DNA from 3 places in the Cupriavidus taiwanensis LMG 19424 genome. Region 1 is predicted to be linked to each of the others. Evidence: predicted binding sites of a transcription regulator. Region 1 holds the regulator's gene; each other region holds the start of a gene.

Region 1 (3,274 bases):
CGACGTGAAGAGCGGCGAGGTGGTCGGGCTGCTCGGGCCGAACGGCGCGGGCAAGACCACGTCGTTCTACATGATCGTCGGCCTGGTGGCGCTGGACGAGGGCGACATCGTGCTCGACGGCGACCACATCAGCGGCCTGCCGATCCACGAGCGCGCGCGCATGGGGCTGTCGTACCTGCCGCAGGAAGCCTCGGTGTTCCGCAAGCTCAACGTCGAGGAAAACATCCGCGCGGTGCTGGAACTGCAGCTGGACAAGGGCAAGCCGCTGGCCAGGGCCGAGATCGAGCGCCGCCTGGACGCCCTGCTCGACGACCTGCAGATCGCGCACCTGCGCAACAACCCGGCGCTGTCGCTGTCAGGCGGCGAGCGTCGCCGCGTGGAAATCGCACGCGCGCTGGCGTCATCGCCGCGCTTTATCCTGCTGGACGAACCGTTCGCCGGCGTCGACCCCATCGCCGTGGGCGAGATCCAGCGTATCGTCAGCTTCCTCAAGGCGCGCAATATCGGCGTGCTGATCACCGACCACAACGTGCGCGAGACGCTGGGCATCTGCGACCACGCCTACATCATCAGCGAAGGCACGGTGCTGGCCGCGGGGCAGCCCGAAGACATCATTGCCAACGACGCCGTGCGGCGGGTCTATCTGGGCGAGAATTTCCGCATGTAACAAGGCGGGCGCCATGCGCGGGCGGCCCATGGCTGCATGGCGGTGAAGAGCCAGCGGCGATCAGAGCGCTTCAGCGATAGCAATTTCCGTTCCAACATCGGAAAGATGCGCATAAAATAGGTCGCATGAAACCGTCGCTACAGCTCCGCCTCTCCCAGCACCTGGCACTGACCCCCCAGCTGCAACAGTCGATCCGGCTGCTGCAGCTTTCCACGCTGGAACTGCAGCAGGAAGTCGAACAGGCGCTGACGGAAAACCCGCTGCTCGAGCGGGAAAACGACTGGATCGAAAGCCCGCTGCGGGTGGCGGCTGACGGCTCGGTCAACGTCCAGAGCGCTCCCGCGCCCGCGCCCGCCGAGCCCCAGGGCAACGGCGATGCGCACGCCGACGGCGCCGCGGAAGACAGCTACGGCGACAACAGCAGCGGCGACGACTACAGCAACGGCGATTGGAGCCTTGACGACTTTGCCCGCCGCCCGCAAGGCGACGAAGACGAAAAGACGCCGATGCAGCTGCGCGATGCCGAGCCCACGCTGCGCGAATACCTGATGGAGCAGCTCACGCCGCTGAAGATCTCGGCGCGGGACAAGGGTCTCGCCATCTTCCTGATCGAGTCCCTCGATGACGACGGCTACCTGAGCGCCTCGCTGGAAGAGATCTGCGCGGAACTGCCGGAAGAGCTCGAATTCGACCCCGACGAAGTCCACGCCATCCTGACGCTGCTGCAGAGCTTCGACCCGCCCGGCGTCGGTGCGCGCAATGCGGCCGAATGCCTGGCCCTGCAATTGCGCCGCCTGACGCACCCGCAGCGCGAGCTGGCGCTGACCATCGTCACCCATCACCTCGAACTGCTTGCGGTACGCGACTACACGCGGCTGAAAAAGGCCTTGCAGGTCGATGAGGTCGCGCTGAAGGCCGCCCATGACCTGATCCGCTCGCTGGCCCCCTACCCGGGCCACGCGTACAGCCGGCCCGAAGCCGATTTCGTCGTGCCGGACGTATTCGTGCGCAAGAGCGGCGGCGGCTGGATCGCGCAGCTCAATCCGGATGTGATGCCAAGGCTGCGCATTAACGACATGTATGCGCAGATTTTGCGCGGCGCCAAGGGCGAGACCGGCACCGCCGGGCTGCAGCAGAAGCTGCAGGAGGCGCGCTGGCTGATCAAGAACATCCAGCAAAGGTTCGACACGATCCTGCGTGTCTCGCAAGCCATTGTCGAGCGTCAAAAGAACTTTTTCACCCACGGTGAAATCGCCATGCGCCCCTTGGTTTTGCGGGAGATTGCCGATACACTGGGTTTACACGAGTCAACCATCTCCCGGGTGACGACCAATAAATACATGGCCACGCCGATGGGTACTTTCGAACTGAAGTACTTCTTCGGCAGCCACGTGTCCACCGAAACCGGTGGCGCGGCTTCATCAACGGCCATCCGCGCCTTGATCAAGCAACTGATAGGAGCCGAAGACCCGAGGAATCCCCTTTCCGACAGTCGCATCGCCGAACTGCTGGGTGAGCAAGGCTTCGTTGTCGCACGCCGCACCGTTGCCAAATATCGCGAAGCCCTGAAGATCCCCGCAGTGAATCTCCGCAAGTCTTTGTAGCCGAGCCCACCGCCTGCCTGGTGAGGCTCTTTCAGAAGGAGAAGCGCTATGAACTTCAAGATCAGTGGACACCACCTGGACATCACGCCCCCTCTGCGTGAGTACGTGGAAACGAAGCTGGAGCGAATCGTCAGGCATTTCGATCAAGTCATTGGCGTTAGCGTGCTGCTCTCTGTCGACAATCACAAGGAAAAGGACCGGCGCCAGTACGCGGAAATCAATCTACATCTCAAGGGCAAGGACATCTTTGTCGAGGCGCATCACGAAGACCTGTATGCGGCGATCGACGCACTCGTCGACAAGCTGGACCGTCAGGTGATTCGCTACAAGGATCGCGTGCAAGGCCACGACCGTGAAGCGGTCAAGTACCAGATGGCCGCAGCGCAGATGCAGCAATAAACCTATGCCCGGCGGCCTCGCAGAAGGCTGCTGAACCAGATTCCACAGGCAAGCCGCGCCGTGAAGCGCGGCTTTTTTGCGCCCTGGCGCCGGCTCGGGCTGTGGCAGCCGAGCCAACGCTGTACACGTGGGGCGGCCCGAAGTGTTCGCAAGCGCAGCGCCAAGGTGTATGCTGCGCCATACAAAGAGAGAGAAATCGTGGCCGCGCCTGCCCGCGCTGCACCGCACAAGGCTCGGGTAGCCGCTGCTCTATAATGGGCCGGGCGTCTCCCCCGCGCCCGCAGTGGTCAGGGAACCAGCCGCTGCCCGGCGGATCGATCCGCCCGCTAACTGAAATCCTGCGCATCGCCCATGAATCGTTTGGCCAAATTGCTGCCACCCGGCAACATCACCCTCGACGTCAGCGTCACCAGCAAGAAGCGTGTGTTCGAGCAGGCCGGGCTCCTCTTCGAGAACAACCATGGCGTGGCGCGCGCCATCGTGACCGACAACCTGTTCGCGCGCGAGTCGCTGGGCTCGACCGGGCTGGGTGCCGGCGTGGCGATCCCGCACGGGCGCATCAAGGGCCTCAAGCAACCCCTGGCTGCCTTCATGCGCCTGGCCG
Region 2 (3,274 bases), on a different contig from region 1:
GCTCCTCCCCCTGGCGGCGTGCATCGCCGCAACCCTGGCACTGGCCGGCTGCGCCGGCTCCGGCATGACCTCGTCGTCCGCGGCCCAGCCCTCCGCCACCGGCGCCAGCGGTGCCACCAGCGGTGCCCGGGCCTCGGCCACACTGCAGCCCAAGAGCGGCTCCAACACCGCGGGCACCGTCACCTTCCAGCAGCAGCCCGGCGGCGTGATGATGACCGCCGCGATTACCGGGCTGCCGCCCAATTCGGTCCATGGCTTCCACGTCCACGAGAAGGGCGACTGTTCCGCGCCTGACGCCATGAGCGCGGGCGGACATTTCAATCCGGGCGGCAAGCCGCACGGGCAGATGACCATGCCGGACCACCATGCCGGCGACATGAACAACGTCACCGCCGATGCCAATGGCAACGTGCGCGTCAGCATGCTGCTGCCGTCGCTGTCGGTGGGCACCGGCGCCAACAGCGTGATCGGCCGCGCGGTGGTCGTGCACAAGGATCCGGACGACTACAAGACGCAGCCCACCGGCAATGCCGGCGGCCGCATTGCCTGCGGCGTGGTGGCGGCGTCCTGAGCGCAGCACACTGGGCCGGCGGGCCTGGACCACGCGGGTCCGGGCGCGCCGCGCTGCCGCACTCCTCTCAATACCCCTTGAAGTTCGCCTCGACCCGCTGCCGCAGGTAATCCCCCGCGCTGATCGGCGGATACTTGCCGGCAGGGCCTTCGACGATGGCCCCGCGATTGGCCTGGCAGAAGAACGCCATGCTGTAGCGCGGCCCCATGTACTCGCCCGGCGCGGGATTGCGCACGCGATGGAAGTTCGACGACAAGCGGTCGTCGCTCCAGCGCATCAGCATATCGCCGATATTGCAGGTGATAACGTCTTCGTCCGGCTCGATCGGCGTCCATGCCTGCGCCGCCATCTCCCGACCCGGACAGACCTGCAGGCCGCCCTGCCCAGGGCGCTGGAACAGCAGCGTCAGGCAGTCGAAATCCGTATGCGCGCCGGCGCGCCACAGGCCCAGCCCGTCGCGCAGCTCGGGCGGGATCGCGTAGTAGTGCAGCAGCCGCAGCGTGCTCTGGTAGTCCGGCGCGCACGGGTCGTGTGCGCGGGTGAAGAAGTCGCTGGCAAAGCCCAGCTTGTCGGCAAAGCATGACAGCACCTTCATGCCGACTTCCCAGCATTGCGCCTCGAAGGCCAGCATGGTGTCGCGGAAGCCGTCCAGTTCGTCATCGCCCGGCCACAGTCCGTCCATATGCGGGCGCGTGATCTGGTAGGACTCCTTCTGGTCCGGCGTGCCGGTGGAAGGACGGACCTGCGCGCGGCTTTCCCAGCCGGCGTTGTCGGCCTTCTGCAGCGGGTATCGCGCCTTCACTTCATCGGGCAGGGCAAAGAAGCGCTCGGTCATGGCAAAGGCTTGGCGCACGCTGGCCAGGTCGATGCCGTGGTTGGCAAGCTGGAAGAAGCCGACGTCGACCGAAGCCTGCCACAGCGCGTCGGCAATCTGCGGCTTGCGCCGGGCGTAGTCGGACAGGTCGATGCGGCGGATCTCGCGCCGGCGGGTTTCCGAACCGAACGCGCCCATGCGCGCTTCGCGGTCGAGTTCGGTCAGGGAGCAGGCGTTGTCTGGCTGTGTCATGGTATTCCTCGTGGCAAGCGGGTCAGGGACTTGCCCCGCGCCGGCCCAGGCATGGCCGCCAACGACAATGCGCGCCGGGACAGCGCACTCCTGAGGCCGACGGTGCCAGCCTGCGCAACGGCGCGGGGCACGGACTTCAAGAGCAATTCCCGGCCAGCCGCCATGCGCATCGATCTGGCGCGCGGCTGGTGAACGCTTCTACTCTTGCCATCGCTTACGCAGGTTCCGCGCCAGCGCCGTGGCCGCGGGGCCGCGGCGGTTTTGCCCCATGGCGGCCCGCGCGGTGCGCCGTCATGGCGCATGCCGGGGGCCTGTCTGGTGCAGTGCACAGCGGCGCCGGCTGGCCCGAATCGCGACGCCGGCGGCACGGCATGGCAACATGGCGGCATCGCCGACACCACGGGCCCGCGACCGGGCCGCCCGGAGGCCCGATGCCCTTGCCGACAGACACTGCATTCGCCCCGCCCCGCCGCCTGCGCGCCAGTTCGCTGATGCTGTGCTGCGCCGCCCTGCTCGGCGGCTGCGCATTGCCGCCCCTGAATCCTCGCACCGAGTCCTTTGCGCTGACGCCGGCCGAGGGCCGGGCCACGCCGCTGGGGCAGGCGCTGGCCGATGAACTGGCGCGGCACCCGGGGCTGAGCGGCATCCATCCGCTGCAGAACGCCTACGCCGCCTTTGCCGCGCGCGTGCAGCTGGCCCGCACCGCCCAGCGCACGCTCGACGTGCAGTACTACATCTGGCGCAACGACCTGACTGGCACGCTGCTGCTCGAGGCCCTGCACGAGGCCGCCGAACGCGGCGTGCGCGTGCGCCTGCTGCTCGACGACAACGGCATTGCCGGCATGGACGAACTGCTGGCGGCGATGGACGCGCACCCGCAGGTCGAAGTGCGCATCTTCAACCCGTTCGTGATCCGCCATCCCAAGGCACTGAATTTCCTGACGGATTTCCAGCGCCTGAACCGGCGCATGCACAACAAGTCGTTCACCGCCGACGGCGTTGCCACCATCATCGGCGGGCGCAATGTCGGCGACGAATACTTCGGCGCCACCGACGGCGTGCTGTTTGCCGACCTCGACGTGATTGCCGTCGGCCCCGCGGCCGGCGACGTGGCGCAGGATTTCGACCGCTACTGGTCCAGCGCCTCGGCCTACCCGGTGGACCGGCTGCTGCCGCCGGTCAGCGTGGAAGGCCTGCAGGCACTGGTGTCGCACGCCCGCGAGGTCGAGCGCAATCCGGCCGCGGCGGCCTACCTGGCCGCGGTGCGCGAACTGCCCGACGTGCAGCGGATGCTGGACGGCACGCTGCAGTTCCAGTGGGCCACCACGCGCATGGTCAGCGACAACCCCGCCAAGGCGCTGGGCGAGGCCACGCGCAGCACGCTGGTGGCGCACCAGCTGCGCGAGATCCTGGGCGAGCCGCGGCGCGAGCTCGACCTGGTCTCGCCGTACTTCGTGCCCTCGACCGGCGGCACCGCCTTTTTTACCGACATGGCGAGGCGCGGCGTCGCCGTGCGCGTGCTGACCAATGCGCTGGAGGCCACCGACGTGTCGGCCGTGCATTCCGGTTATGCCAAGCGGCGCAAGGCCTTGCTCGAGGCCGGCGTCGACCTGTACGAACTGCGGCGCGCGGCAGCG
Region 3 (3,274 bases), 1.4 Mb from region 1:
GCCGAGGCTGGCCATCAGGCGGTCGGCGATGTCGCGCGCGCCCGGGGTGTTGTGGTCTTCCTTCTCCGGCAGCACCGCGCCCAGCACCGACACGCCGGTGCGCATCACGTCCATCGGGTGGGCGCTGGCCGGCACCCATTCGAGCGCCGCCTTGACGTTGGCGGGCAGTCCGCGCAGCGACTTCAGCTTGGCCTTGTAGGCGGCCAGTTCGGATTTGGTCGGCAGCTTGCCGTGCACCAGCAGGTGGGCGATTTCCTCGAATTCGCAGGTCTCGGCGATATCGAGGATGTCGTAGCCGCGGTAGTGCAGGTCGTTGCCGGTGCGGCCGACGGTGCACAGCGCGGTATTGCCGGCGGTCACGCCCGACAGCGCGACGGATTTCTTGGGCTTGGGAGTGACGAGCGGTTGCGCTTCGGACATCTGGGTCTCCTTGGTGTGATGCCTGGTGTTGCCTGTCTTTGGTCGTGCAAGCGGCCGGGAGGGGATATCCCCGCCCCGGCCGCGCCTGCGTCTGGTGCCTTACTTGCCCTTGCCCTGCGCGAACAGGGCGTCGAGCTTCTGTTCGAAGGCATGGTAGCCGATGCTCTCGTAGAGCTCGGCGCGGGTCTGCATGGTATCGACCACGTTCTTCTGCGTGCCGTCGCGGCGGATCGCCGCGTAGACGTTTTCCGCCGCCTTGTTCATGGCGCGGAAGGCCGACAGCGGATACAGCACCATCGACACGCCGGCGCCGCCAAGTTCATCAGTGGTGAACAGCGGCGTGGCGCCGAATTCGGTGATATTGGCCAGCACCGGCACCTTTACCGCATCGACAAACTTGCGGTACATGGCCAGGTCGGTCATGGCTTCGGGGAAGATGGCATCGGCGCCGGCTTCCACGCAGGCCACGGCGCGCTCGATGGCGCTGTCCAGGCCTTCGACGGCCAGCGCATCGGTGCGGGCCATGATGACGAAGTTCTCGTCAGTGCGGGCATCGACGGCGGCCTTGATGCGGTCGACCATTTCACCCTGGGTGACGATTTCCTTGTTGGGACGGTGGCCGCAGCGCTTGGCGCCGACCTGGTCCTCGATGTGCATGGCCGCGGCGCCGAACTTGATCAGCGACTTGGTAGTGCGGGCCACGTTGAAGGCCGAGGCGCCGAAGCCCGTGTCGACATCGACCAGCAGCGGCGTGTCGCACACGTCGGTAATGCGGCGGATGTCGGTCAGCACGTCATCCAGGTTCGAGATGCCCAGGTCCGGCAGGCCCAGCGAGCCGGCCGCGACGCCGCCGCCCGACAGGTAGATGGCGCGGTAGCCGGCACGCTTGGCCAGCAGGGCGTGGTTGGCGTTGATGGTGCCGACCACCTGCAGCGGATGCTCGTCGGCAAGCGCCTGGCGGAAACGGGCCCCAGCGGAGCGCGCGAGGTCGGAAGCGGAGTAGGTCATGGCGTATGCGTTGGTGAACAGGACAAGCCGGATACTGCAAGGGGTGTGCCAGGCCTTGCGAGCGCGGCAGGAAAACCCGGAATCCCTTGCCAGTATTGGGCCGATGGGCAGGGCAGCGGGTTCCGCCGCGGGATCCATGCCGGGATTTCCGCACATTTGAAATCCAGGCCCTGCATTTTGGAATTCAAAGTTGAAATCCGGGGCCGCGTAGCGGACAATGTGACAGCACTGTACGCCCGTTCCTGCCGCTTTTCATCCGACTTTCCTTCCGCACCGCATCATGGCTCCGCCCGTCTCCACGCAAGGCCGCCCGCGCATCTGGGCGATCGGCATCAGCCGCCTCGCGCGCGCCTTTGCCGACCTGATCCCGGCCTATGCCGACCGCGCCGAATTCCGCATCGTCGGCAAGGGCTTCGAGGCCGCCGCCAGCGCGGTGTCGCGCGAGGTGCGCGAGGGCCGGCTCGACGTGGTGGTCGCCGGCGGCTCCAACGGCGCCTACCTGCGCCAGCATGTCGACGTGCCGGTGGTGCTGGTCAAGGTCACGGGATTCGACGTGATGAGCGCACTGGCTACCGCGCGGCGGATTTCGCCGCGGGTTGCGCTGGTCACGCATGCGGCGACCTATGCCGAGGTCGACGAATTCGTGCGCGCGTTTTCGCTGTCGGTGCCGGCCTATACCTACCTGACCGAGGACGACGCCGTGGCGCGGGTGAAGGCGCTCAAGCAGGAGGGGATCCAGGTGGTGGTGGGTCCCGGCCTGGTGACCGACCTGGCCGACCGCTATGGCTTGACCGGCGTGTTCCTGTACTCCGGCAACTCGGTGCGGATGGCGCTCGAAGACGCGATCGAGGCCGCGCGCCTGCGCCGCATCGAGGCCACCCGGCGCGACTACGTCAACACTATCCTGGCGCACCTGAACGAGGGCGTGGCGGCGGTCGATGCGCAAGGGCGCATCCAGTCGTTCAACCCGGCGATGGAGCGCTTCCTAGGCACCTCGGCCGCCGCCGCGGTGGGACGCAAGCTGCAGACGCTGGCGCCCAGCCTGGCGCTGGAAGGCGTGATGCAGAGCGGCGACAAGGAGCTCGAGGCGATCCACAAGCTCGGCGACAAGATGGTGGTGGTCAACCGCATTCCCATCCTCTCGGAGGCCGGCACCGCCGGCGCGGTGCTGACCATCCAGGATGCCAGCGCGATCCAGCGCGTCGACCGCAACCTGCGCTCGCGCAGCCGCGCGCGGCCGGCGGCGGTGCGCTACAGCCTGGACGACCTGGCCGGCACCTCGGCGGCGATGACGGCCCTGCGAGAACTGGCGCGGCGCTACGCCGCGGTGGACTCGACCGTGCTGATCGGCGGCGAGAGCGGCACCGGCAAGGAGGTGCTGGCGCAAGGCATGCACGATGCCAGCCCGCGCCGCGCGTTCCCGTTCGTCGCGGTCAATTGCGCCGCCTTTCCCGAGGCGCTGCTGGAAAGCGAGCTGTTCGGCTACGAAGAGGGCGCCTTCACCGGCGCGCGCCGCGGCGGCAAGGCCGGCCTGTTCGAATCGGCCCACAACGGCACGCTGTTTCTCGACGAGGTCGGCGACATGCCGCCCGCGCTGCAGACGCGCCTGCTGCGCGTGCTGCAGGAAAAGCAGGTGCTGCCGATCGGCGGGCTCGACGCGGTGCCGGTGAACGTGCGCGTGATCGCCGCCACGCATCGCGACCTGGCGGCGATGGTGCGCGACGGCACCTTCCGGCAAGACCTGTATTACCGCCTCAACATCCTGCGCATTGCCATGCCGCCGCTGCGCGAGCGCGCCGAAGACCTGCCCGAGCTGGCCGAACTGCTGTACCGCCGCGCGCAGGAC

The links. The regulator sigma-54, encoded in region 1, starts transcription at its own class of promoters, with help from an activator protein. The targets are predictions, from matches to a motif close to TGGCANGNAANCTGCTTT.
Region 2: a site for sigma-54 is predicted at 1,853-1,870, ahead of RALTA_RS20205 (isopenicillin N synthase family dioxygenase). Genes of this name have one in related genera too.
Region 3: a site for sigma-54 is predicted at 1,462-1,479, ahead of prpB (methylisocitrate lyase). Genes of this name have one in related genera too.

What each region holds. Positions count from the first base shown of each region.
Region 1 covers NC_010528.1:329,921-333,194, reverse strand. The annotation lists gene lptB (LPS export ABC transporter ATP-binding protein) at 1-667, shown strand, start outside; gene RALTA_RS01615 (RNA polymerase factor sigma-54) at 793-2,271, shown strand; gene hpf (ribosome hibernation-promoting factor, HPF/YfiA family) at 2,320-2,670, shown strand; gene ptsN (PTS IIA-like nitrogen regulatory protein PtsN) at 3,022-3,274, shown strand, end outside.
Region 2 covers NC_010530.1:997,924-1,001,197, reverse strand. The annotation lists gene RALTA_RS20210 (superoxide dismutase family protein) at 1-571, shown strand, start outside; gene RALTA_RS20205 (isopenicillin N synthase family dioxygenase) at 639-1,637, opposite strand; gene RALTA_RS20200 (phospholipase D family protein) at 2,069-3,274, shown strand, end outside.
Region 3 covers NC_010528.1:1,681,468-1,684,741, reverse strand. The annotation lists gene prpC (bifunctional 2-methylcitrate synthase/citrate synthase) at 1-420, opposite strand, end outside; gene prpB (methylisocitrate lyase) at 520-1,428, opposite strand; gene prpR (propionate catabolism operon regulatory protein PrpR) at 1,709-3,274, shown strand, end outside.